3 regions of the Desulfosporosinus burensis genome follow, and region 3 is predicted to be linked to each of the others. Evidence: riboswitches for the same ligand, from Rfam matches in the RefSeq annotation. Region 3 holds a riboswitch; each other region holds the start of a gene.

Region 1 (7,769 bases), on a different contig from region 3:
AAATAGGCGGAAAAATCCTCTGCGCCCATGCTAGGTCGGACAAACGCAATCACTTCGTCCCCCATCACTTCACGTACTGTCTCTTCCAGAACCTGAACGATCCGATCATCATTGATCACTTGTCTGTAGCCTAAGATAAAGTTTAAATCATAATCTGCTCCGTGAGCTGAGGTAATTCCCTTTACTACTCGCTCAATTAAAAGTGGAACCTCTTCGCGAAGCTTAGGATTCAAGGTACGGATTGTACCGTCTATTTGCACAGTGCCTGGTATAATGTTATTTTGAGTACCACCAACAAACCGACCTACCGAGATTACCACAGGATCTAATGGATCTATATTACGTGACACAATATGCTGCAGGTTAACTACCACTTCTGCCCCAATGGTAATGGCATCGATCGTCTGATGGGGCATTGCACCATGTCCACCCTTTCCCTTGATCGTGAGATAAAACGAATCCGGTGAGGCCATCATTGGACCATACGCCAAGCCGACTTTACCGGTTTCTAAAGCTGCCCATATATGCCCTCCGATGACGGCGTCTACACCTTCCATTACCCCTGCTTGGACGAGTTCTTCAGCACCCCCTGGTGGGAACTTTTCCTCAGCATGCTGAAATATTAAGCGTAACTCTCCTTTTAACTGGAAATACAAGCTACTGAATAGTTTGGCTACGCCTAGCAGCATAGCAGTGTGTGTATCATGCCCGCAAGCATGCATCACTCCAGGATTTTGAGAAGCATAATCTACCAGAGATTCTTCTTGAATAGGCAAAGCATCAATATCCGCCCTTATGGCAATCACTTTGCCGGGCTGCTTGCCAATCAAACGAGCCATCACACTAGTTTTCGTCGGACGTGTTACCTCAAAATAACCAAAGGACTGGAGCAAGTGAAAAATAAACTCTGAGGTTTCTTCTTCATGATAAGATAACTCAGGATTTTGGTGCAACTGACGTCTCCAAAAGATGACTTCATCCTTGATTGAATCTACCAAGCTATTCAAATTGCCAATTTTCATAATAAACTCCTCTGAAAACCTTGAGTAAGTACTTTATCTGATGGCTAACCGCCGCTAGGCCTCTGGATAATTCGGACGGCAAGCCATCCTTAATTAATAAGCAATAAAATCCTGAGGGATACCCTTACCTTTTAGATAAAGCTTCCTCCGTCGACCACGACTGTTTGTCCGGTCATAAACCCTGCATGGGCGACCAAGGAATAGACGACCTCAGCAATATCTTCAGGATCTGCAATTCGCCCCAGTGGTGTACCTGCAGCAAGTCGAGAAATATGCTCTTCCTTCCCTTCCACCCAACGGGTTTGGACAATTCCAGGTGCAACACCATTAACTCTAACTTCAGGAGCTAGCACTCGAGCTAACGACTTTGTAACACTTATTGCTGCCGCTTTAGAAGCAGAGTAAGCGATAGAACTACCTAATCCAGTTAAGCCTGCTATCGATGTGATGTTCACGATGCAGCCTCGACTTTTCTTAAGTTCGGCAGAAGCCGCCCTGCAACAAAAGAACAATCCCTTTACATTGACTCCCAAGATATCATCCCAATATTCCTCTTTCATTCCCTCAAGGTCTGAATGATCAACGAAATGGGTCGTTCCAGCATTATTTACTAATATATCCAACTTACCAAAATCCAGGGCTACTTGACTAATCATTGCCCTAATTTCAGCATCCCGCGCAACGTCCGCTTTATAGATTAGGCAGCGAACTCCTAAATCCTTGATTTCTTGACAAGTTTTAAGCGCTTCTTGCTCAGATCGAGAGTAATTAATCGCAATATTAACTCCAGACTGGGCTAGTTTTAAGGCGATCGCTTTACCGATCCCGGTCCCGCCTCCAGTGATCAAGGCTGTTTTATCGTTTAACATTATAATCCTCTCCTTGTAAGCAAGTATTATGTACTACCTTCGTTTTTCTAGTATAACCCACAGGTTTATCCTAAACAAGGAATAATCGGACCAGAATGAGCATCGTCTCGATGTTCGACTTTAGCTAATGGAGTTGACTATCTAATAAGTTCCTTTAACTGCTTGGACGCCATTCGAATGTCTTCTTCTGCCAAAATGGCAGATACGACTGAAACCCCCTCAATCCCGGTAGCCATAACTCGCTTTAGGTTCGTCAGATTAATTCCACCGATCGCCACGACAGGGATTGAGACTGTTTTCCGAATAAGTTCTAACTGCCCGAGACTGACTTCTGGGGCGTCAGTCTTAGTCGATGTGCTAAATACAGCTCCGACTCCTAAATAGTCAGCACCCTGTCGTTGGGCAAGAATGGCTTCTTCTAGAGTACTGGCAGAGACCCCAATGATTCTATTGGGGCCAAACAACTCTCTTGCTTTTAGCATAGGCAGATCTTCTTGACCGACATGTAATCCCTCGGCATCGACCGCGAGGGCAATGTCTAGACGGTCATTTATAATCAGGGGAATTTGGTAGCGAGAGGTTATCTCTTTTACTTTAATGGCTAGTTGTAAGAAATCCTTGGTAGAAAGGGATTTTTCCCTAAGCTGCACCAAGGTTACCCCACCTTGTATGGCTAGCTCAATACTCTGAGCCAAATCCCGCTCTCCGAGAAGTTTTCGATCTGTGACCAAATACAAAGTGTAGTCGACCTTAACTTTACTCATAACTAATTTTACCTTCTTTAGCTAGGGTTTCGGGAGTCAAATTATAGATGCTATCCAACAATCTGGTTCTAAACGTTCCGATACCTTCCCCATGGCGCAATGAAGCCTGGGCGATTTCTCCTGCCAAGCCCATACTAATAATTCCAGCCACGGCCGCCGTATAGTAATCTTTAGTGACGCCGCAAAAGGTTCCCACGAGGGAGGTTGTCATACACCCTGTTCCCGTAACATCTGCCAAAATTCGGTGGCCATTATCCAGCAAGCACACTTGACGTCCATCAGAAACAACATCCGTTTTACCGGTTATGGCAATCACGCAGCCTAATTCAGAGGCTAGTTTTTTGGCAATCACCGAACTATCTTGTTCGTCCGCTAGCGAATCGACTCCCTTTATAGCTACATTTTGGCCAGCTAATACTTTGATCTCTGACATATTCCCCCGGATAACCTCAGGTTTTAACTCCTTAATCAACGTTTCTGCAGTGTTTGTTCTCAACTTCGTGGCCCCTACTCCTACCGGATCTAGGATCACCGGGACACCTAACTCTTTCGCCCGTAAACCGGAGACTCGCATGCTTTCAATCGTTCTGGAATTAAGAGTGCCAATGTTAAGAACTAGGGCAGAAGCAAAGCCAACCATTTCTGCCACTTCCTCCAGATCATCCGCCATCACAGGGGAACCTCCGATGGCTAGGACAATATTAGCACAATCATTCACGGTAACATAGTTCGTGATATGGTGGATTAAGGGACTTTTTTCTTTAACGAGCCTTAAGTTTTCAAAGATTATTTCACGTATTTCCATTTAGCAGTCAACCTCCATGTTATAGAATGTAAGATGCTGATAGTCAGCATAACAGGTATAGTAGCGCCCAGAACAAAGTCTAACTTGATAAACCAATAGTATAAAGCTGTACCCACTCCACATAGGAGTACGGTACCCCAGTTTACCAAAAGCTCAGGTTGGATTTTCTTGTTATTTAAAAGGAAATAATCCGTCAAGAGAATCGCAAATAAGGGCGCAAACACCGATCCAATGGCATAAAGGAAATGCTCATATTGCTCAATATTGACGATGATCGCTAGTCCGGTTCCAATCCCAGTCATGACCAAGGCCACCGTTTTCTCATTCAATTTAGGGAAAATGTTTAGAAATGTAACCCCAGCCGAATAAGCATCCAGGAAGGTTGTCGTTACCGTAGCCAAGACAATAATTCCTAAGGCTACTATACCGAGATTAGCAGCTAATAACATTGCGGCAGGGTCAGCGTCCGAGGCAATGATCGCTGCACCCAAGCCGATAATGTACATCCAACTGCTGCCAAAAAAGTATCCAAGCCAGCTGCCCCAGGCACCGTCTCGCCTTGACTTAGCAAATCGTGTGTAGTCGGAGATCAATGGTAACCAGGATAAGGGCATGATTACAGCTAATTCTATACCAAAGCCAAAAGACATATCTCCGACAACCTGTTTGGTAAACAGTTCATGGTTGCTGAAAATGATAGTACTCAAGATTATCGTTAACAAGAACAATAACACCACAGCTATGTGGTTCGCCTTTTTCCAGCCGCTATCTTTTCCAAGCCATACCCAAACCATGATAAAGACTCCAATAATCAGACTCCAAACCGTCAGATGATCAAAAGCCCATAACGTTTTGCTTATCTGGTTAACCGACCTGGCCCCAACGATAATCATCACAGCCGTCCAACCCAGTAATTGTAAAACATTCAAGACGGAAAATAGATAGGAACCGTATTTTCCAAAGGAAATTCGAGTTGATACCAGAGCAGGAATGCGCTCATCGGTTCCGATGATTCCTGCTAACACCAAAAGTGATGTTCCAACCAAGTGTCCAATCAGGATAGCCAAAACCCCCATTTTAAATCCTAGGGGAGCCAACAGTCCACCGGTTAAAATTTCAGCGACTGAAATAGCTGCGCCAAACCAAAGAGTTGAAAAATTAAACATACTTAAATTATTTTTTGAAGCTATACTCACTCTATTAATCCCGCCTTTTTGTATAGTGTGTAAAAGTGATGAGTCGGTCCTATACCTTTTCCGATCGATAAAGACTGTTGAATGGCAATTGTGATATATTCCTTGGCTAAGGGGACTGCTTGATTAAGGCTGTACCCCAACGCCAGATTTGCAGTGATGGCCGATGAAAGAGTACATCCTGTCCCATGAGTATTCTTAGTAGCAATCCTAACCGAGCTAAAATAACTAAATTCCTGACCGTCAAAGAGGATATCTACAGAGTCATCCTCTAAGTGCCCTCCCTTTAACAGTACATTCTTAGCCCCCATCTGATAAATCACCTTTGCAGCCTCTTCCATTTGCTTTAGCGTGCCAATGGACCTTTTGGTCATGACCTCAGCCTCTGGAATATTTGGGGTGACGATCATTGCCATGGGCAATAATTCCCTAATCAAAGTTACTTCCGCCTCCGGGTTTAACAAGTGGTAGCCGCTCTTAGACACCATGACTGGGTCTAAGACAATCGTTTGAGGCGCATAGTGTTTCAACTTTTCTGCAATCACCTCGATAGTTTGAACTTGGGAAACCATACCGATTTTCACTCCGTCGACCTCAATATCGTCGAAAATTGCTTCGATTTGTTGACCAATAACCTCTCTAGAGATATCCTGAACAGCAAAAACTCCTTGGGTATTTTGGGCAGTGACTGCGGTTATTACGCTCATTCCATAGACACCATGAGCACAGAACGTTTTTAGGTCAGCTTGAATCCCTGCTCCTCCACTAGAATCTGAACCAGCTATGGTAAGTACTTTTTTCATAGGTTACTACCTCCTCCATTATTCAATATTCTCTCTTAAAAAACTAAAAAGAGCACAGATCCCCAGAATAGGGTTTGTGCTCTTTCATCTTCATAAAAGAGTAAAAACTGCTTACCTACGCTGGCATTATCCAGATCAGGTTAAAAGGGTCTTAGACCTTATCGGGTCTAAATCTCAGCCAGCCTTTCTAGCTCCCCTGCCCACATCATATATATTTTGTTAAAAATAACATGGAAAATGGGATTAGTCAATCCTATTGAACACGATTCCTACACCTTTCTCTAAATGCTTTTTACTAATTATTTTGTTCTCTCCACTTTCCATGCTACTCATTGAGTAGATCTTCCTCCAGTCTAGGCAAGATTAGCCTATCGGACGGATCGACGATTGATCAATCCTAAATACTTTAATAAATATAGGTACTAATTTAGGGTCAAATTGAAGCCCGCTGTTTTCCATCAATTCATTAAAAGCTTGCTCTTGGCTCATGGCTTTTCGATACGGGCGATTACTTGTCATGGCATCGTAGGCATCCGCAATTGCCAAAATACGGCACTCTAAGGGAATGTCGTTTTCCTTAAGTCCTAAGGGGTAACCCTGACCGTTCCACCATTCATGATGTCTCAAAATGTGATCGGCAATGGGCAGTAGATCCGGGGCAGATTGTGCAATCCGATGTCCAATTTCACTATGTCGCTGCATTTCCTTGAATTCTTCAAAGGTTAAACGCCCAGGCTTGAAAAGTATACGATCAGGAATACCCACTTTACCGATATCATGAAATTGTGCCAACAATCGTAAATCTGCGAGAGTTCGCTCCGATAATCCCATTGCTTCTCCAAGGGTAAGGACTATGTCTTGCAGACGATCGGCATGCCCTTCCGTGATAAAATCTCTAGCCTCCATTGCTTTCATAAGTGCCTGAACTATGGCACTGCGAGTGCTTTTACTTCGATGTAGTTTTTCACGATACATGCCATCATCAGCTTCTTTGAAGACCACGTCAACGTTCACATTTGTTTCCTCACTCACAGCAAATCCTATTGATAAGCTGAGTGGAAACTCCACATTCTCGATATTGTACTCTTCAACAGCCTTACGAATTCTATAACAAGCTTGTTCAACAATTTTCATGTCGCTTTTTGGCAAAAGGATGGCAAACTCATCTCCGCCAATCCTAAATAATAAATCATCCTCGCGGAAACACTTCTTAATAATACCAGCAGTGAGCCAAAGTAACTTATCACCAGTGCTATGTCCTAACGTATCGTTGACAAGTTTCAAGCCATCAACATCGCAAACAATCAAGCCTATCGGCGCATAATCATCTCCCCTAAGGAGACGCATTTTTTCTTCAAAGAACGTGCGGTTGTAGAGATCGGTTAGGGCATCATGAAAGCTCATATGCTCGAGTTTTTCCTGAAATTGTTTTCGTTCGGTAATATCTTCGCCAATACTGGCAACCCCAGAGACATTCCCGTCTGCATCAAATAAGAGAGTATGATTCCAATTGACATATCGTTTTTGGCCATTTTTAGTTTGAACAGGATAGACATTATGAACTATTATCTCCTTACTGTTCAATACCTCTTTAAACCAAGCATATGTACTCTCACGTAATTCATTCGGGACAAAAATATCAAAAAAGCTTTTTCCAATCACTTCTTCCCTTTTAAAACCAGCTAACTCTAGTATAAAGTCATTACAAAAGAGTATTCTACCGTCCTTATCCATAATTCCTGTAATTAGTTTAACATTTTCGAGGATCGAGCGTAAGCGGCGTTCTGATTCCCGCAATAATTTTTCCTTTGATTGGAGTTTTTCGTAATTGAATCTCAGTTCTTCCTCTGCAGCTCCAAGTTCTTCGTAACTTTTCTCCAAATTTGCTTGAACCTTTGTTTTTTCAATAATTTCTCCCTTCAAGTGTAGTTTTGAGTTTTCTAGTTCACGAAAACTTTCCTGAAGTGCTTCGACCATCCTCTGGAAATTAGTTGCCAGGGATTGAACTTCTAAAACTGGGCTATTCAGCTGATAAGTATCCACACGTTCATGAATTTTATGATTGAGCTCCGTCGTAAACTTTGTCAACGTTGTAAGGGGGACGACTAGCCAACGACTTAATAAAAAAACTAAAAAAACGCCGAAAATAACTGTTAACCCGATAAAGTAGATAGGCAAGTAACTCAACTGATTCGTAATATAGGTTAATGGAACCGTGACCCCTAAAGACCATTTGACCCCTGGAACTGGAGTAAAGGCAAGGTATTTGTCCTCGTTTTCATACGTGTACCTAGTAACCCCTGTTCCCCCCCT
Region 2 (7,769 bases), on a different contig from region 3:
CGATCAAAGACATCCCTGTTGAGTATGTAACCAGGTGCCCGTGTTTGAGCCACTTGTTCTCGATGAATATAGGTAACGAAACCTTCCACCCTTTGAGCTATGCAATCCGCTGGAACAGGTACTTCTGCAGCTAAACTCAATGGTACATACTCTGCACATTGAACTGGTAAACCTATTTGTTCTTTTTTGTCTAACATCAACACCGAAACCCCACCGGCAGCCGCTGTAGCCGCTGCGGAGCTACCTGCTGGGCCAGCTCCGATTACTACAACATCTGCATTAGCCAAAATAGGAAGCTCGTCAATTTCAAACTCAGCGTTCATCTTAAGGCTCTGCGCACACATGACTCCACGTCCTGAGCACTTACACCGGGAATTTGATCCGGGTAATCCTTAAAATAAGACCTGATTATCTCCTCAATTTTGTCCCCTCCCAGAGGACAATCCTTTAAGCGGGCCTCAAGCTCAAAGATGACCGACGGATTATGTGTAAAGAAATCCCCGCTAAGTAATACGCTCTTCAAAACTCGTGTCTTTAACTCCGTCTTGGCAACCACCCGGATTAATCCGCCTTGTGTTTTAAGGCAAGCTTCCTTTATTTCTCCCGCCTCAGTTGGTAAACGAACTTTATAAATCCATTCAGGCGAATGAAAATACATTCTCTTCTCTCGAAATAATGCCTCTTCCCATGGATTAAGTTCGTCTCTAATAAATTGCATATCCATAACAGATGCAAATGCCGCACAAATCGCCTCTTTAATCTTGGACATATCCGGAACCTGACCAAGCTCTCTTTTAAGCCACGTTACCCGGTCCTCTACCGCGATAATATTTTTATCACTTATTTTTTCCATTGGAATTTTTAGTACCTTGACCATGCTCTCAACGTCAAAATCAACGAGTAAAGAACATTGGAAGACAAAGGCATTGCCTAATTCGGCCCCCCCTGTACCGCAAATCTTACGATTACCAACTTGAATATCGTTACGGGGACGGAACATTGCCTTTACTCCAAGATCGGCCAATGCTTTGACCATAACCTCACACAACAGCTTATAAACCTCATCGAGATTTCTTCCCGCCAGCCAATCCTTACCCGCATAAATTTCCCATCCTAGTTCAGACGGTCCCCAAAAAATTGCTCCACCTCCTGTGATACGACGGTTGATCTCAATACTTTCTCTCCGACAATAGTCTTTATCAATTTCTAACTCTACTGCTTGATGCAAACCCAATAGGGCACAACGGGGAGAAAATTGGAGAAAACGCAATGTATTCGGGCATTTTCCTGCGCTTCGGGAAGCAAGCAGGACCTCGTCTAAAGCCATGTGGTCAGCCGAATTTAATGGATTATTGTCAAGTAGTCGCCAATTCATCACCACTAGAGTCCTCCTTTAATTTGATTTAGATGTTGTTGATCATGTCCACTGTTCGATTTTCGAACAGTGGACGAAAATCGAACAGTGGATAGTGCCTTTTTTTATTAAGACACGTTAGTAATTTAGCCAATTTTAGCCTTCACTTAGTACGAAGGACGGCATTATCTACTTTTTTAAATTTTTATCCTTAATCTTTCTTAATATCATTGCAATTCATATGCCAAGCCCTATGAAACTTCTTGGCATATGAATTGCATGTTTATTATAGTCATCACAGGTACGCTGCGTCTTTTTCTGTTCTACTCTGTGAATCCCAAAATGAATTTAAGTATGGAGAGGATGTGATTTAATTGTCATTAAAAGCCGCCTTTATTTTCCTTGCACCTCAAGCCGATCCTTCACAACATCAGGCGGAGATTCAAACCCCACAGGTTACTCTACTCATACGGGGAGTCCAAAATTATCAGGAAGCTGTTAATCTTGCACAACAACTGGTTACTGAAGGAGTTCAGGCGTTGGAATTATGCGGAGGATTTGGGAACATTGGAACGGCGAAAATCGTTGAAGCTGTAGAGCATAAAATTCCAGTGGGTACAGTGCGATTTGATAGCCACCCTGGTTTGAGCGGAAAAAGCGGGGATGATCTATTCTTATTTTAAGCACACCTCCAAGGACTGTAAGGATAAATCATTAAACGTTTTCTGTCACGTTAGAAATCCTGACATCATAGCGAATCAATTTCCCCGAGAGAAAACCCAAATATTCCAATATATTGTATTCAAATATTTGCACCAATACCCTTTTAGTTATATAATGGGTACAGGTGTAATACTACCAAGACAAGTAATGCCCACTCACAACTAAATACGGCTTTTTGCTAGGGGTGCCCTTCGGGGCTGAGATGAGGAAACTCAATCCCTTTGAACCTGATCTGGTTAATACCAGCGGAGGGAAGCTAATCGTTATACTTTATAGAAGTATAAGTGAGAACTGCTTACCGCAGTTCTCTTTTTTATAGTTTTATACCCTCCCTGGTGACTTGGTAGTAAGACAGGAATCCTGGCAAAAAGGTCTGAAGAACAGGCGAAAGGAGGATGGTCTGTTGCAGATTATTCTAAACGGTGAAGCGCAGGAGCTTAAACAAGAATGTACCGTATTCCAGTTACTCGAAGACAAAGCTGTGACCCTAAAAGCTGCGGCTGTTGAACTCAATGGGAAAATCCTAAAACAAGAGCTATGGCAAAGTACTGTAATAAATGCTGGCGACAGTTTGGAGATTTTAATTTTTATGGGAGGTGGCTAATGCGTGAACGATATCATACAGGGTGCAAATCTATCGGATGACAGTTTACTCATCGGAGGAGTCAATTTGCACAGCCGTCTGTTCGTAGGAACCGGTAAATTTTCGTCTCATGAAATTGTGCCCCGAGTACTGGAAGCTAGCGGCTCCCAAGTGGTAACAATGGCTTTACGCCGGGTAGACTGGAAAAACCCCCAGGAGAATATTCTTAATTACTTACCTCAGAATACCATTTTATTGCCGAATACCTCCGGTGCACGCACTGCTGATGAAGCCGTACGAATCGCTCGCTTGGCTCAGGCTGCCGGCTGCGGGAACTGGGTTAAGATCGAGGTTGTACAGGATCAACGTTACCTATTGCCGGATAATTGGGAGACGATTCGGGCTACAGAACAACTGGCGAACGAGGGATTTGTGGTACTTCCTTACATGAGCCCGGATTTAGGGGCAGCCAAGCGTCTGCAGGATGCTGGCGCGGCTGCCATCATGCCCCTAGGGTCTCCAATTGGAAGCAACCGTGGCTTACAAACCAAAGAACTCATCCGGATTCTGATCGAGGAAATTTCCCTACCGATCATTGTCGATGCTGGCCTCGGACGACCATCCGAGGCAGCAGAGGCCATGGAAATGGGAGCGGCCGCAGTACTTGTGAATACGGCAATCGCGACAGCAGGAGATCCGGTGTTCATGGCCCAAGCCTTCCGCCTGGCAGTAGCCGCCGGACGGCTGGGCTATTTAGCTGGACCAGGAGAACGACGAGTAACAGCCGAGGCTTCTTCCCCCTTGACTGACTTTTTGCAGGAGGGTTAACGGATGTTCTACGATCAAATGACGGAATGGCAACAAAGGCTCCCCGAATCGAGCTGGACGAGTTACAGCGGAGTGGACGTAGAGCGGGTGTTAGCCCGTGAAACTCTTCTCCCACAAGATTTGGCAATCTTGCTATCCCCAGCTGCCCAAGCTTACCTAGAGCCAATAGCCAAAAAAGCTCAGGCTTTAACTATCCGCCATTTCGGCCGCACGATTGGTTTGTTCACTCCCTTATATCTGGCTAATTTTTGTAGTAATAGCTGCCTGTATTGTAGTTTCCACGCTGGAAACGAAATTGTACGGTGCAAGCTAACCGTCGACCAAGCTATCAAGGAAGGTGAAGCCATCTCCTCGACTGGGCTGCAACATTTGCTGCTCTTGACAGGAGAATCTCGCTCCCAAAGCGGACCCGCTTACATCGAGCAATGCGTTCGTGCTTTACGACCCAAGTTTGCCTCTCTAGGTATTGAAGTGTATCCTCTATCCACTGAGGAATACCGACGTTTGTACGAGGCGGGGGTTGATTCTGTCACTCTTTTTCAAGAAACCTACCAGGAAAGCACCTATGCCCTGGTACACCCTGCCGGACCAAAGCGAGATTATCACTACCGCTTGGAGGCACCAGAACGAGCCTGCTCTGCTGGAATCTCCTCCATAAACATCGGAGCGCTCTTAGGTCTGTCGGACTGGCGGCGGGATGCCTTTTATTCGGCACTCCATGCCGATTACTTGCAAAGAAATTACCCCGGGGTCGAAGTAGCTATCTCCGTGCCTCGCCTCAGGCCCTATGCCGGCAGTTTTAACTCATCTGCTGATCCAGTCACGGATGCGGCCTTAGTCCAAATTATTCTGGCTTACAGATTATTTCTACCCCGGGCGAGCCTTACCTTGTCCACACGGGAAAGCCCGCAAATGCGGGAGAATTTGCTTCCCCTCGGAATTACTCGAATGTCGGCCGGTGCTCTCACTTCCGTCGGTGGTTATAGTGGGACAGACAACGTAGGCAGTGCCCAATTTGAAATTGCTGACGAACGATCCGTTCCAGAAGTAGTACAAATGATCCGGGCCAAAGGCTATCTACCCGCTTTTTGTGACTGGGTGAATATGCGGGAAAGGAATGCGGTAGGACAATGAAACAATTAATAGATGGACTAAATGGAATTTCAAAAAGGCGTACCCTTCCCGCAGGCATTTATGCCCTTACCTCTGAGCTCCACTCTCAAGGCCGGAGCAATATCGAGGTGTCCAGTGAAATCTTGGCCAGCGGCGTACCGATCCTTCAGTACCGGGAGAAGTCCAAGAAGGTTAGGCAAATGTATGAAGAGTGTCTGGTGTTGCGAGATATGACCCAACAATATGGCGCTTTGTTAATTATCAACGACCACTTAGATCTGGCTCTGGCGGTGAGCGCAGATGGCGTACATATCGGACAAGATGACTTGCCGTTGTCAAAAGTACGCGATTTAGTTGGCCCCGATCTCATGATTGGAGTTTCTACCCATTCGCCGGCCCAAGCATTGGCCGCGGTAAGCAGTGGCGCGGATTACATCGGAGTAGGACCGTTGTTTGCCACCAATACGAAAATCGATGTGTGCGATCCAGTGGGACTGGACTATTTAGATTACGTCGTCAAGAATTTAGATATCCCCTTTGTCGCGATCGGCGGAATCAAAGAGCACAATCTGGCTGAAGTGATCCAGGCGGGGGCCCGGACTGTCGCCTTAGTCACCGAGATTGTGGGAAATCCGGATATTATGAGCAAGATTAAGCGTTTACAGCGCATTATGGAAACACAGACATAAGAGAAATTTATTGGAAAGAGTGTGATTCAATGAGTACACAAATGGAACAGGCCAAAAATGGAGTAATCACGGCGGCAATGCAAACGGTCGCTGACAAAGAGGGGCTTACTGCTGAGAAAATTAGGCTCCGGGTGGCGGCGGGCAGCATTGTCATCCCCGCGAACATCAATCACACATCTTTGAGTCCGGAAGGCGTCGGTCTTGGGCTTAAGACGAAGATTAATGTCAATTTAGGTATCTCTCCGGAGTGTGCCAACCTCGACAGTGAGCTGGCAAAGGTGCGCATGGCTTTGGACATGAAAGCGGAAGCAATAATGGACCTCAGCAACTACGGTAAAACCATTGAATTCCGCCACCGGCTCATCGAAATGTCCTCTGCTATGATCGGCTCCGTTCCTATGTATGATGCATTGGGCTATTTAGATAAGAAATTAGAAGACATTACACCCCAGGAATTCTTAGCCGTGGTGGAACAGCACGCCCGAGACGGTGTTGATTTTGTTACCATCCATGCTGGCATCAACAGGGAAACTGCCCAGCATTTCCGTCAAACCTCCCGAGTTACCAACATCGTTTCCCGGGGCGGGTCTTTACTGTATGCCTGGATGGAATTGACCGGGCAGGAAAACCCTTTTTACGAGTATTTTGATGATCTCCTGGATATCTGCACAAAATATGACGTGACGATAAGTTTAGGAGATGCTTGCCGACCTGGAAGCATTGCCGATGCCACAGACGGAGCCCAAATTTCTGAATTGATCGTGATGGGAGAATTGACTCAAAGGGCTTGGAAACGCAATGTTCAAGTCATGATTGAAGGACCCGGCCACGTTCCCTTGCATGAAGTTGTAGCTAATGTTCAGTTGGCGAAAAAGCTCTGCCACGGAGCGCCCTTCTACATTTTGGGGCCGTTAGTCACGGACGTTGCTCCCGGTTACGATCACATCACCAGTGCGATCGGCGGAGCTTTAGCCGCCTCGGCAGGAGCAGATTTTCTCTGCTATGTGACGCCGGCCGAACACCTTCGTTTGCCCACTTTGGACGACGTGCGCGAAGGAATCGTTGCAGTCAAGATCGCAGCACATGCCGGGGATATCGCCAAAGGGATACCTGGAGCCGCAGAATGGGACAGGAAGATGAGCCAGGCCAGACAAGATTTGGATTGGGAGAAAATGTTTGGTCTAGCCTTGGACCGTGAAAAACCGGAGCGCTATCGTAAAGAGTCCTCCCCTGAGCATCAGGATAGCTGCACCATGTGTGGGGAAATGTGTTCAATGCGCCTCATGAATCGTATTATGGACAAATAGATTATTTGCGGAAAGGGGACACACCTGCTGAAGTAAAAAGCTGTTCTTCGGGACAGGAATGTCCCCAACTAAGTATCAAAAAATGGGCCTTCGGTATTGAAGGCCCATTTTTTTGGCAACTAACTAATTTTTGAAATTTGTACGCCACACACTTTATACTCGTAGGTTTTAGTGACTTTATCATACGCACCATTGGTGAGTACGTTGGTTGGAGAATCAAAGTAGTGAAGGGTCATAAAGACCATACCCACAGGCACCCGTTCCGTGATCATGATTTTAGTTTTCAGTTCACCACGACGGGAGGATATCTGGACGACTTCGCCCTCTTCCAGTTTGAGCCGTTTGGCATCTGAGGGATTAATCTCTGCTAACTCTTCAGGCGAATAGGTTTCGAGAGATGGAGAGTGTTGAGTGAAAACGTTATAATGGGAAAGTTTACGCCCGGTATTGAGTAAGAATGGATACTTCTCATCCGGTAGTTCAGCAGGTAGCTGATTATCGATGGCCACAAAGAGTCCTTTGCCACGGTTGAATTTTCCTTCATGCAAGAACTTAGTTCCGGGATGTTCAGCATGCGGCACCGGCCATTGCAAGCCTTGCGTTCCTAAACGCTCATGGGTAATCCCTGCAAATTGAGGAGTAAGTTTGGCAATTTCCTGCATAACTTCTTCCGAAGATTGATACTCGAAGGGGTAACCCATACGAGTTGCTAATGCACAAATGATCTCTCCATCTGTCTTAGCATTACCGATCGGTTTAATCGCTTGATTGACCATTTGCACTCGCCGCTCAGTATTGGAGAAGGTACCTGTCTTCTCAGCATAACTAGCCCCAGGTAAGACGACATCCGCCAATTTTGCTGTTTCTGACAAGAAGATTTCTTGGACTACTAGGAAGTCAAGAGCCTTAAGGCCTTTGCGCACATGGTTCGCATCAGCATCTGTAATCACTGGATCTTCACCCAAAACATACAATGCCCGCAGATTTTTACTAACTGCTGCATCAAACATGTCAGGAATCATAAAGCCGGGATTAGGGTCGAGAGGAACTCCCCAAGCGGCTTCGAATTTGGCCCGTACTTCAGGGTTTATGACTTGTTGGTAACCAGGATAAACGTTCGGCAGTGCCCCCATATCGCAAGCGCCCTGAACATTATTTTGTCCACGCATTGG
Region 3 (7,769 bases):
AGTTTTGCTCTCTTTTACCTGGCAGGTGTCGAGTATTTAAACACGCTTTTACCAGCCTATGTCCAAGGAAGCGCTCAGTCTGCCTATAATGCTGTAAGCTTTGGAATCAGTGCAATTATCGGTACAGTCGGCGCAGGGTGGCTGATTCAAGTTGGTGAGGTACAACTGATGTACAGAGTATCGGCCTTATTTACTGCGGTAGGTATCATTCTAGTGCTGCGTTTCTTAAATAAAGATGATTGATATAAGTTCCGAACTTTGAAACCTTCGTTTTCGCTTGTGCTTTGGGGGATTGCAAATACTGTAACCTTAGAAATATATGATCCTGTGAGACGACAGGCACTTAGTTCATGAAACTAAGTGCCTGTCGCATTGATGTTCGTGCTTACGGTATGAGAAGGTGTAATAGTTGCCTTTTAAGATCTAAGGCAAGACTAGAGAGCAAGAGCTCATCTGGATCACGTGGGTGGGGGAATGGGATTTTAAACTCATGGATAATTCGAGCGGGACGTTGACTTAAAACAACTACTTTGTCCGAAAGAAGAATCGCTTCATCAATATCATGAGTGATCAATAAAACGGTATGCCGAGTCCGATTCCAGATACTTAAAAGCCAGCGTTGCATTTCCTGCCGGGTCAAAGCGTCCAGAGCTCCAAAGGGCTCGTCTAGAAGCAAGGTTTTTTTGCCAAAGAGAATCGTGCGCAGTAAAGCACCACGTTGTCGCATGCCACCGGATAACTGGTGTGGGTAATGATCTGCAAATGGTGAAAGACCGAACTGATTTAGCCATTCTTTAGCCTCTACTTGTGCTTTTCGTTTATCCTTATGCAGGATCTCGCATCCCAAGAGCACGTTTTCTAGTAGGGTACGCCAGGGGAGGAGCAAATCTTTCTGAGGCATATAACCGACGTTACCTAACGTCCCATGAATCGCTTCACCATCCAATAATATTTCCCCTGCATCCGGAACCTCAATTCCTGCCAAGAGATTGCATATCGTACTCTTGCCACACCCAGAAGGTCCGATCAAGGAAACAAAGGCACCTGTCTCAACTTCTAAGTCTAGAGAGTGCAAGACCTCCATTGACAGGTTCTTCTGAGGGTTCGAGTATGCTTTGGAAAGACCTTTAAGAGATAGTCCCATCTGGACCTCCTTAGGATTTAGGTAAGAAATCGTTCGTGAAAGCCTTGGCGGGATCAATCATCTTCTGCAGCAGGTCTCGTTCGACAAGCCATTTTGCATAGCTTTCCCAAACGGCTGCTTTCTGAATCCCCCACTGCGGTGCATCGGCCTGATATTGAGGGCTGAGCCATGTCTGGCTGCTGCGAATTAAGTCAGGATTTGCTTCGGGTGCATGCTTGATTAATATCTCGGCAGCTTCCAGCGGATTCTGAATTGTGTATTGATAACCGTCACTAACTGCTTGCATAAAATGACGAATCACTTCCGGTTGGGATTGTGTCATTTTCTCGCTAGTAATCAAGACAGGCGTATAAAAATCGAGAGCAGGGTCAACGTCTTTAAGCCAAAGCATATCTAAAGTCTGTTTTCGTAATTCTGCTTCTTTGCCGGTCCAACCATAAAAGATCCAGGTTAAATCAATATCTTTGGTTAAAGACATAAGTTGATCAGCTTCTCCAATATTAACCATCTTAATCTTAGAGAAATCAGCCTTTTCATTTTCCATGAGTGCTTTGAGAATAGCGTCTTCTGAGGGCAGGCCCCAACCACCGTAAGTCTTCCCTTCGAAGTCTTTGGCATTTTTAATATTCTTAGAAGTTGGAGAAGCAAATCCTGAAGTGTTGTGTTGTAAGATTGCAGCTAGCGAGAGAATCGGTACATCGTTAGCGCGTGCCGTAGTCACTTGTTCCTGATGGCTCACTCCAAAATCTGATTTTCCAGCCGCCACAAGCTGCTCGACATTCCCAGAGCCAGAAGGCTGGATGAATTTAACATCTAGACCCTCCTTTGAGAAATACCCCTTTTCTAAGGCAACAAATAGCCCAGTGTGATTCGTATTAGGAGTCCAGTCCAGCATTAAGGTTACTGAGGTAAGTGGCTCTGTCGCGGAGGTCGCGGGTGATGGAGATTTGACCCCGCACCCTGACAGTATAAGAATAGGAATAATTAATAAAGCAAGCAGCTTTTTCATACTATTATCTCCCCTATGATTTATTTACTTTTTCTAAATTAACATCTCGAAGACGAGGACAAAGTTTAGGATCGAGGATAAAGTATTGTAGATAATCTTTGTTAAATGGAATCTTGGTTTTTGCTATGGATCCACGGTAATGCGAGTCGTGCAAGGAGGGTAATAAGGGCGTAATAAAGAAAACTTAAGGCGGTAATTGTAAAAATTGCGGCAAAAACACGGTCTGTCAAAAAGGAGTGTGAAGAGCGCGTCAGATAAACTCCTAATCCCGAGCTGGAACCCAACCATTCTGCTATCACGGCCCCCATGACGCTATAGGTAGCGGCGATTTTCAGGCCGGCAAAAAGGGAAGGGAGAGCGTTAGGCCAGCGAACGATATAAAACATTTGCCAACGGGAAGCTCCCATACTTCTTAATAGATTTAGGAGGTCAGCATCAGTTAATTCTAGTCCTTCGATTAGACTAATGGTAACCGGGAAATAACACACGATAATGACGATCATAATTTTAGGCAGAAGTCCATAACCCAGCCATAGGATCAAAAGAGGTGCAACGGCTATCAGTGGAACCGTCTGTGAAATAATTAGAAACGGATATAGTAGGCGTTTTAGCCAAGGGGATAGGACCATCGCGCCTGCTGTGATCAGGCTGAAGACGACGGCAAGTGCAAAGCCAACCGTTGTTTCAACTAAAGTAATCAGAGTATGCGTCCAGATAAGTTGGCGAGTCTCCCATAAGGCTTTGGCTATTTGAGCGGGGGTGGGGAGAAGCCAGAGGGGAACTTGCGCAATCGTAACTACCATTTGCCATGTCCCTAGAAAAAAGAGAAAGAACAGTAGGGAGGGGATCCCTTTCCATTTTAGACAACCCATTGTTATGTTCGATACTTAGCAATTTTTTCAGCAATCGATGAGCCACTAGGGACATAATCCATTTTAATGTAGGCCATCACTCTTGAGGCTCCAGCACGAATGCATGCTTCCTGAGCTTCTTTGATGATTGCCCAAAGCTGGTCTGGTTCTCCTTCCATTGTTGTCTCCATAGGACCAACTTCATAGGGAACCCCACTGGCTGCAATGACTTTGATCGCCTCGTCCACAACTTCATAAATGCGGGATTCTTCCACTTTGGGGATAACCTGTAAGGCCATAATGATTTTTGCCATCGTTTTTTTCCTCCTTCTTATGAACAAGTTCTTCGTGTGAGAGTCTTTAGTGGTGGCGCATAGCGGCATGGGAGTCTGACTAGTACATAAAAAATACCGCATGTAATGCGGTGTACTTGTTCTCAAACCTCCCTACGCTGGCATTACCCAGATCAGGTTAAGGGTCGGGCAGATTGCCCCTCTCAGCCATAAGTTCTAGCTCCCCTGTTACCATATTAATTTATGTCATTCTAACATAATGACTGTTGCGACGCAATCTATAATTTCCCAATAGTACTTGCGCTATTTGCATTAGAGCCCCACTCGTTGAGGCTTGCAAATGCTGAGAATGGTTATTAAAAGTAGAGAAGTTTACTTTGTACTTCAGAGATATATATTGACAGTAACAAGAAAGAAGAGTATTCTAAAATAAATGAGATATATTCTCAGTTATTATTAGAACAAAGGTGAGAATGATTATCATTTCCGCGAGGAGGGGTGACGATGGAGCGCTTTTTGGGAGACTTAAAAACAGGTGAATGGGCACGTGTGGAGCGCATTGATGGCGGAGGAGCTTTGCGTCGCCGGATGATGGATATGGGTATTGTTCCAGGTGTCGAATTAGAAGTTGTTCGTCAAGCTCCTTTCGGTGGTCCACTTCAAGTTCGGCTGAAAGGGTACTATTTAGCAATGCGCCGTGCAGAATGTGCTAAAATTGCTGTAAGTGAAAAAGATCCCAAATGTAATGACCCTTTATTAGCAAGTCGCTAAATTCAAACGATTTTTAGATCAAGTTAAAAACGTGATGATGCCGCTTGGACATACATATGCTCAGAGGGGGGAGGCGGCTGGACATGAAAATTGCGCTTATTGGAAATCCCAATGTAGGCAAGAGTACTGTATTTAATGCTTTAACGGGTTCGAACCAACAGGTCGGAAATTGGGCTGGTAAGACGGTTGAACGCAAGTCAGGTGTAGTTAAAAGAGCCAGCCGGGAAATCGAGCTGATTGATTTACCAGGAACCTACAGTTTGACCGCATACTCACAAGAAGAAGTTATAACGCGTGAATATATTATTCGCGAAAAACCAGATGTTGTTATGGCTATGGTTGATGCTTCAAATATTGAGCGTAACCTCTATTTAGTTCTTCAAATCCTTGAACTAGTGCCTCGTGTGGTGATCGGTTTAAATATGCTGGATTTGGCTCAGTCTGCAGGAATTACAATTGAGTCTTCAAATTTGGCTTTAGCCTTAAATGTTCCAGTCGTCGAAATTGTTGCAGCCAAAGGAAAAGGAATTGAGGAGTTCTTAACAGAAGCCATTCGGGTTGGAAAACTGAAAAACGACCCTCTTCCGAATGAGGTCAGTTATCCGAAAGAACTTGAACAAAAGATTCTCGCAATGGAAGCGCTATTGGTAGATACTCTATGGGTCACGAGGTACCCATTGCGCTGGTTAGCTATAAAACGTCTGGAGAGAGATTCGGAAATTGGGCAAACATGGAAAACAAATTCTGAAAAGTTGCCAATACGTAAGAGCAGGGATGCTTGCTTTGACCTTGGAGAGGCAGTTAATTACGAACTACAAGAATCGACTAATCTTCCAGGAGAGTCGTTGCTGCAAGACTATGAGAGAGAAGGCTGGACTAAGGACCATTTTGAAATGGCTATTGCGGATGCTAAGTACCAATATATTTCGAAAATTTTACCGCAGTTTAGGAAGCACGAGAATCCAGCTAAACCTACCTTTACAGATAGACTAGATCGTTGGATTCTTTCTCCATTTTGGGGTTATCCGATTATGTTAGTCGTCTTAACTCTCGTTTTTTGGATGTCCTTTATTGCCAGTGCGCCTATAGGGGGAGCAATTTCACTTGGCATGGCGTGGGTTGCCGAGGTGATTGTGGGCTGGCTACGATGGGTTCAGGCTCCAGAATTTATGCAAAGTTTAGTAAGAGATGGGATCTTTGCTGGCGTTGGTGCCGTTTTAGCCTTTGTGCCTCAAATTGCCATATTCTTTGCCTTTTTTTCGTTTATGCAGGACAGTGGTTATTTAGCACGGGCTGCATTTTTAGGAGATCGATTTATGCAGCTCATGGGATTGCATGGAAAATCTTTTTTTTCCTTGATATCTAGTTTCGGTTGCAATGTTCCGGGAATTATGGCTACACGAACTTTGGAAGATCCCAAAGATCGCTTGATCACCATACTTATTAATCCTTTAATTCCTTGTGTGCCACGCTTAGGGGTAATGAGTGCTGTTGTGGCTGCATTTTTTCCAGGTTCTCGAGGTGCCCTGATTATGGTAAGCCTTTTGTTGATAAGTATGCTGCTTGTAATGTTTTCTGCACTCTTTTTAAGACGAGTGGTCAAGCATACGGAGCGATCAGCATTTGTCATGGAACTGCCGCTCTATCATATTCCCACAGTGCGTAATATCCTAGTGCCAACCTGGCAAAAAACCTACTCCTTTCTAAAAAGAGCATGGACGTTCATTTTAGTGGCTTCGATAGTGGTCTGGATCTTAAGCTCTTATCCCCAAGGGGTCCCCATGAGCGAAACTTGGGCTGGCATAATGGGTGGTTGGTTAGCATTTATCGGACAACCATTAGGGTTCGACTGGCGAATCATGGTGGCGATCGTTTTTGGCTTTACAGCGAAAGAAACGACCTTATCAACCTTAGGTATTTTGTATGGTGTCGCTGCTGATGCATCGCAATCTATTGCTCAGGCCATGACAGGGGCTATGACCCCTTTAGGTGCCTATACATTTCTGGTAGTTTATATGCTTTATATTCCTTGCCTGGCATCCGTCGTAACGACCTATAAAGAATCACGAAACTTGGGTTGGACAAGTTTTGGAGTGGCATACAGCCTTATTCTGAGTTTTGTCATGGGATGGCTTGTATTTCAAGGAGGTCAAGCACTAGGATTTTGATAATTTTAACTAACCCCAAGGGGGAGTATGACTATGCTTACCAGCGTTATGGAAATACTGGCACGTAAGGAATCATTATCATTGGCCCAGTTAGCTGGAGAAGTCGGCTATACCGTAAGAGAAGTCGAAGGTTTCTTAAACCAATTGGAACATATGGGTTATATTCGACGTGAATTCTTGGGGCAAGCCTGTGGTCTCAGCTGTGATTCAGATCAGGGCAGCGACCGCTGTGAAGGGTGCGGGTTTAAACCCATCAAAACGTTCACGTTCTGGGTGCTTACAGAACGTGGGGAACAGCTTGTAAGTTCTAGGTTGAAGTAAAGGTATATAAAATTAAAGATTAATGATATAATGCAGAAAAAAATGACAATACCTTTTAAAACTTGCATTAGAAGGGAGACCGTGTACTGCATGTCTAAGCCCCGTGAGGAAAAATATCAGGCTATCCTAGATGCGGCTACGGAGGCTTTTGCAGAGTATGGCTATTTTACCTGCCAAGTTTCCAAAATAGCCAAACTCGCTGGAGTAGCTGATGGTACAATCTATTTATATTTCAAGAATAAGGAAGATATTCTAGTTAGTCTTTTTTCGGATCGGATGGGTCAATTTATTGAAGAGATTCGCCAGGCACTTGTGCAGTATAAAACAACACGGGATCGGCTACTGTGCATTATACGAACTCACTTCAGATATATGCAAGAGAATCGTGCTCTTGCCATCGTCACTCAGATAGAAATCCGTCAGTCCGATCCTAAAATTAGGGAGGCCATTTCAGGGCCTCTGAGAGAGTATTTTCAACTCATTGAACAGGTTCTGACTGAAGGGGTTGAACGGGACGAAATCGTTTTAGCTGATATTAAAATTGGCCGACAAATGTTCTTTGGAACGTTGGATGCTGCAATCAGCGATTGGGTAAATTCCAAGAAACCACGTTCCTTAGAAGGGGTAGAAGAAATCATTTTTGATTTGATGTGCGGTGCCTTCAAAGTTGACCATAAGAGTAAAATATGACATCGATATAGCCAACAATTCGAAGAGCCTTCCGCTATCTCATTTTAAGCGGAAAGGCTCTTTGTTTGGGTGTGTTTTTAAGAATTGAAGTGTAGCAAGAAAAATCCTAGACAAAAGGCTCATGTTCGCGTAGTATTTAAGAAAATGTTTATACTATACCAAAAATAAGAACCATGGATAGGGAGATTAACTATGGATTTTGCAGGTAAAGATAAAGCAACCTATGTGCAAGAAACTTTCAATTCTATTGCTGGTCATTACGATTTCATGAATAGCCTAATGAGTCTCGGAATGGATAAACGATGGCGGCGTATTGCAGTTCAAAGGGTTGGCGCAAAGCCAGGAATGCATATGCTGGATGTATGCTGTGGTACAGGTCAACTTTCTATGGAATTGGGAAGCACAGTTGGAGTAGAAGGAACGGTTACAGGTTTAGATTTCTCACATAAAATGCTGGATGTAGCAAAACGTTCTTTGGAGCAATCCTCCAACAGGGATAGAATTAAATTTATTCAAGGAAAT

Evidence for each region. Region 3 has a riboswitch for thiamine pyrophosphate ahead of ACYQ3Q_RS25515 (thiamine-binding protein). Riboswitches for the same ligand answer to the same signal wherever they lie in the genome.
Region 1: another riboswitch for thiamine pyrophosphate. It lies ahead of thiD (bifunctional hydroxymethylpyrimidine kinase/phosphomethylpyrimidine kinase); the one in region 3 lies ahead of ACYQ3Q_RS25515 (thiamine-binding protein).
Region 2: another riboswitch for thiamine pyrophosphate. It lies ahead of thiS (sulfur carrier protein ThiS); the one in region 3 lies ahead of ACYQ3Q_RS25515 (thiamine-binding protein).

The regions. Positions count from the first base shown of each region.
Region 1 is NZ_BAAHYN010000008.1:37,850-45,618, reverse strand. It holds gene ACYQ3Q_RS15055 (M20 metallopeptidase family protein) at 1-1,022, opposite strand, end outside; gene ACYQ3Q_RS15050 (SDR family NAD(P)-dependent oxidoreductase) at 1,154-1,891, opposite strand; gene thiE (thiamine phosphate synthase) at 2,029-2,655, opposite strand; gene thiM (hydroxyethylthiazole kinase) at 2,648-3,460, opposite strand; gene cytX (putative hydroxymethylpyrimidine transporter CytX) at 3,442-4,656, opposite strand; gene thiD (bifunctional hydroxymethylpyrimidine kinase/phosphomethylpyrimidine kinase) at 4,653-5,456, opposite strand; TPP riboswitch at 5,552-5,664, opposite strand; gene ACYQ3Q_RS15025 (HD domain-containing phosphohydrolase) at 5,820-7,769, opposite strand, start outside.
Region 2 is NZ_BAAHYN010000007.1:212,561-220,329, forward strand. It holds gene ACYQ3Q_RS14360 (geranylgeranyl reductase family protein) at 1-344, opposite strand, end outside; gene ACYQ3Q_RS14365 (lipoate--protein ligase family protein) at 320-1,375, opposite strand; gene ACYQ3Q_RS14370 (DUF6506 family protein) at 1,729-2,037, shown strand; TPP riboswitch at 2,248-2,348, shown strand; gene thiS (sulfur carrier protein ThiS) at 2,481-2,681, shown strand; gene ACYQ3Q_RS14380 (thiazole synthase) at 2,685-3,488, shown strand; gene thiH (2-iminoacetate synthase ThiH) at 3,492-4,622, shown strand; gene thiE (thiamine phosphate synthase) at 4,619-5,290, shown strand; gene thiC (phosphomethylpyrimidine synthase ThiC) at 5,320-6,597, shown strand; gene fdhF (formate dehydrogenase subunit alpha) at 6,717-7,769, opposite strand, start outside.
Region 3 is NZ_BAAHYN010000020.1:40,874-48,642, forward strand. It holds gene ACYQ3Q_RS25495 (MFS transporter) at 1-243, shown strand, start outside; gene ACYQ3Q_RS25500 (ABC transporter ATP-binding protein) at 386-1,144, opposite strand; gene ACYQ3Q_RS25505 (ABC transporter substrate-binding protein) at 1,155-2,153, opposite strand; gene ACYQ3Q_RS25510 (ABC transporter permease) at 2,255-3,025, opposite strand; gene ACYQ3Q_RS25515 (thiamine-binding protein) at 3,028-3,318, opposite strand; TPP riboswitch at 3,430-3,534, opposite strand; gene ACYQ3Q_RS25520 (FeoA family protein) at 3,802-4,068, shown strand; gene feoB (ferrous iron transport protein B) at 4,152-6,236, shown strand; gene ACYQ3Q_RS25530 (FeoC-like transcriptional regulator) at 6,270-6,557, shown strand; gene fadR (fatty acid metabolism transcriptional regulator FadR) at 6,648-7,247, shown strand; gene ACYQ3Q_RS25540 (demethylmenaquinone methyltransferase) at 7,440-7,769, shown strand, end outside.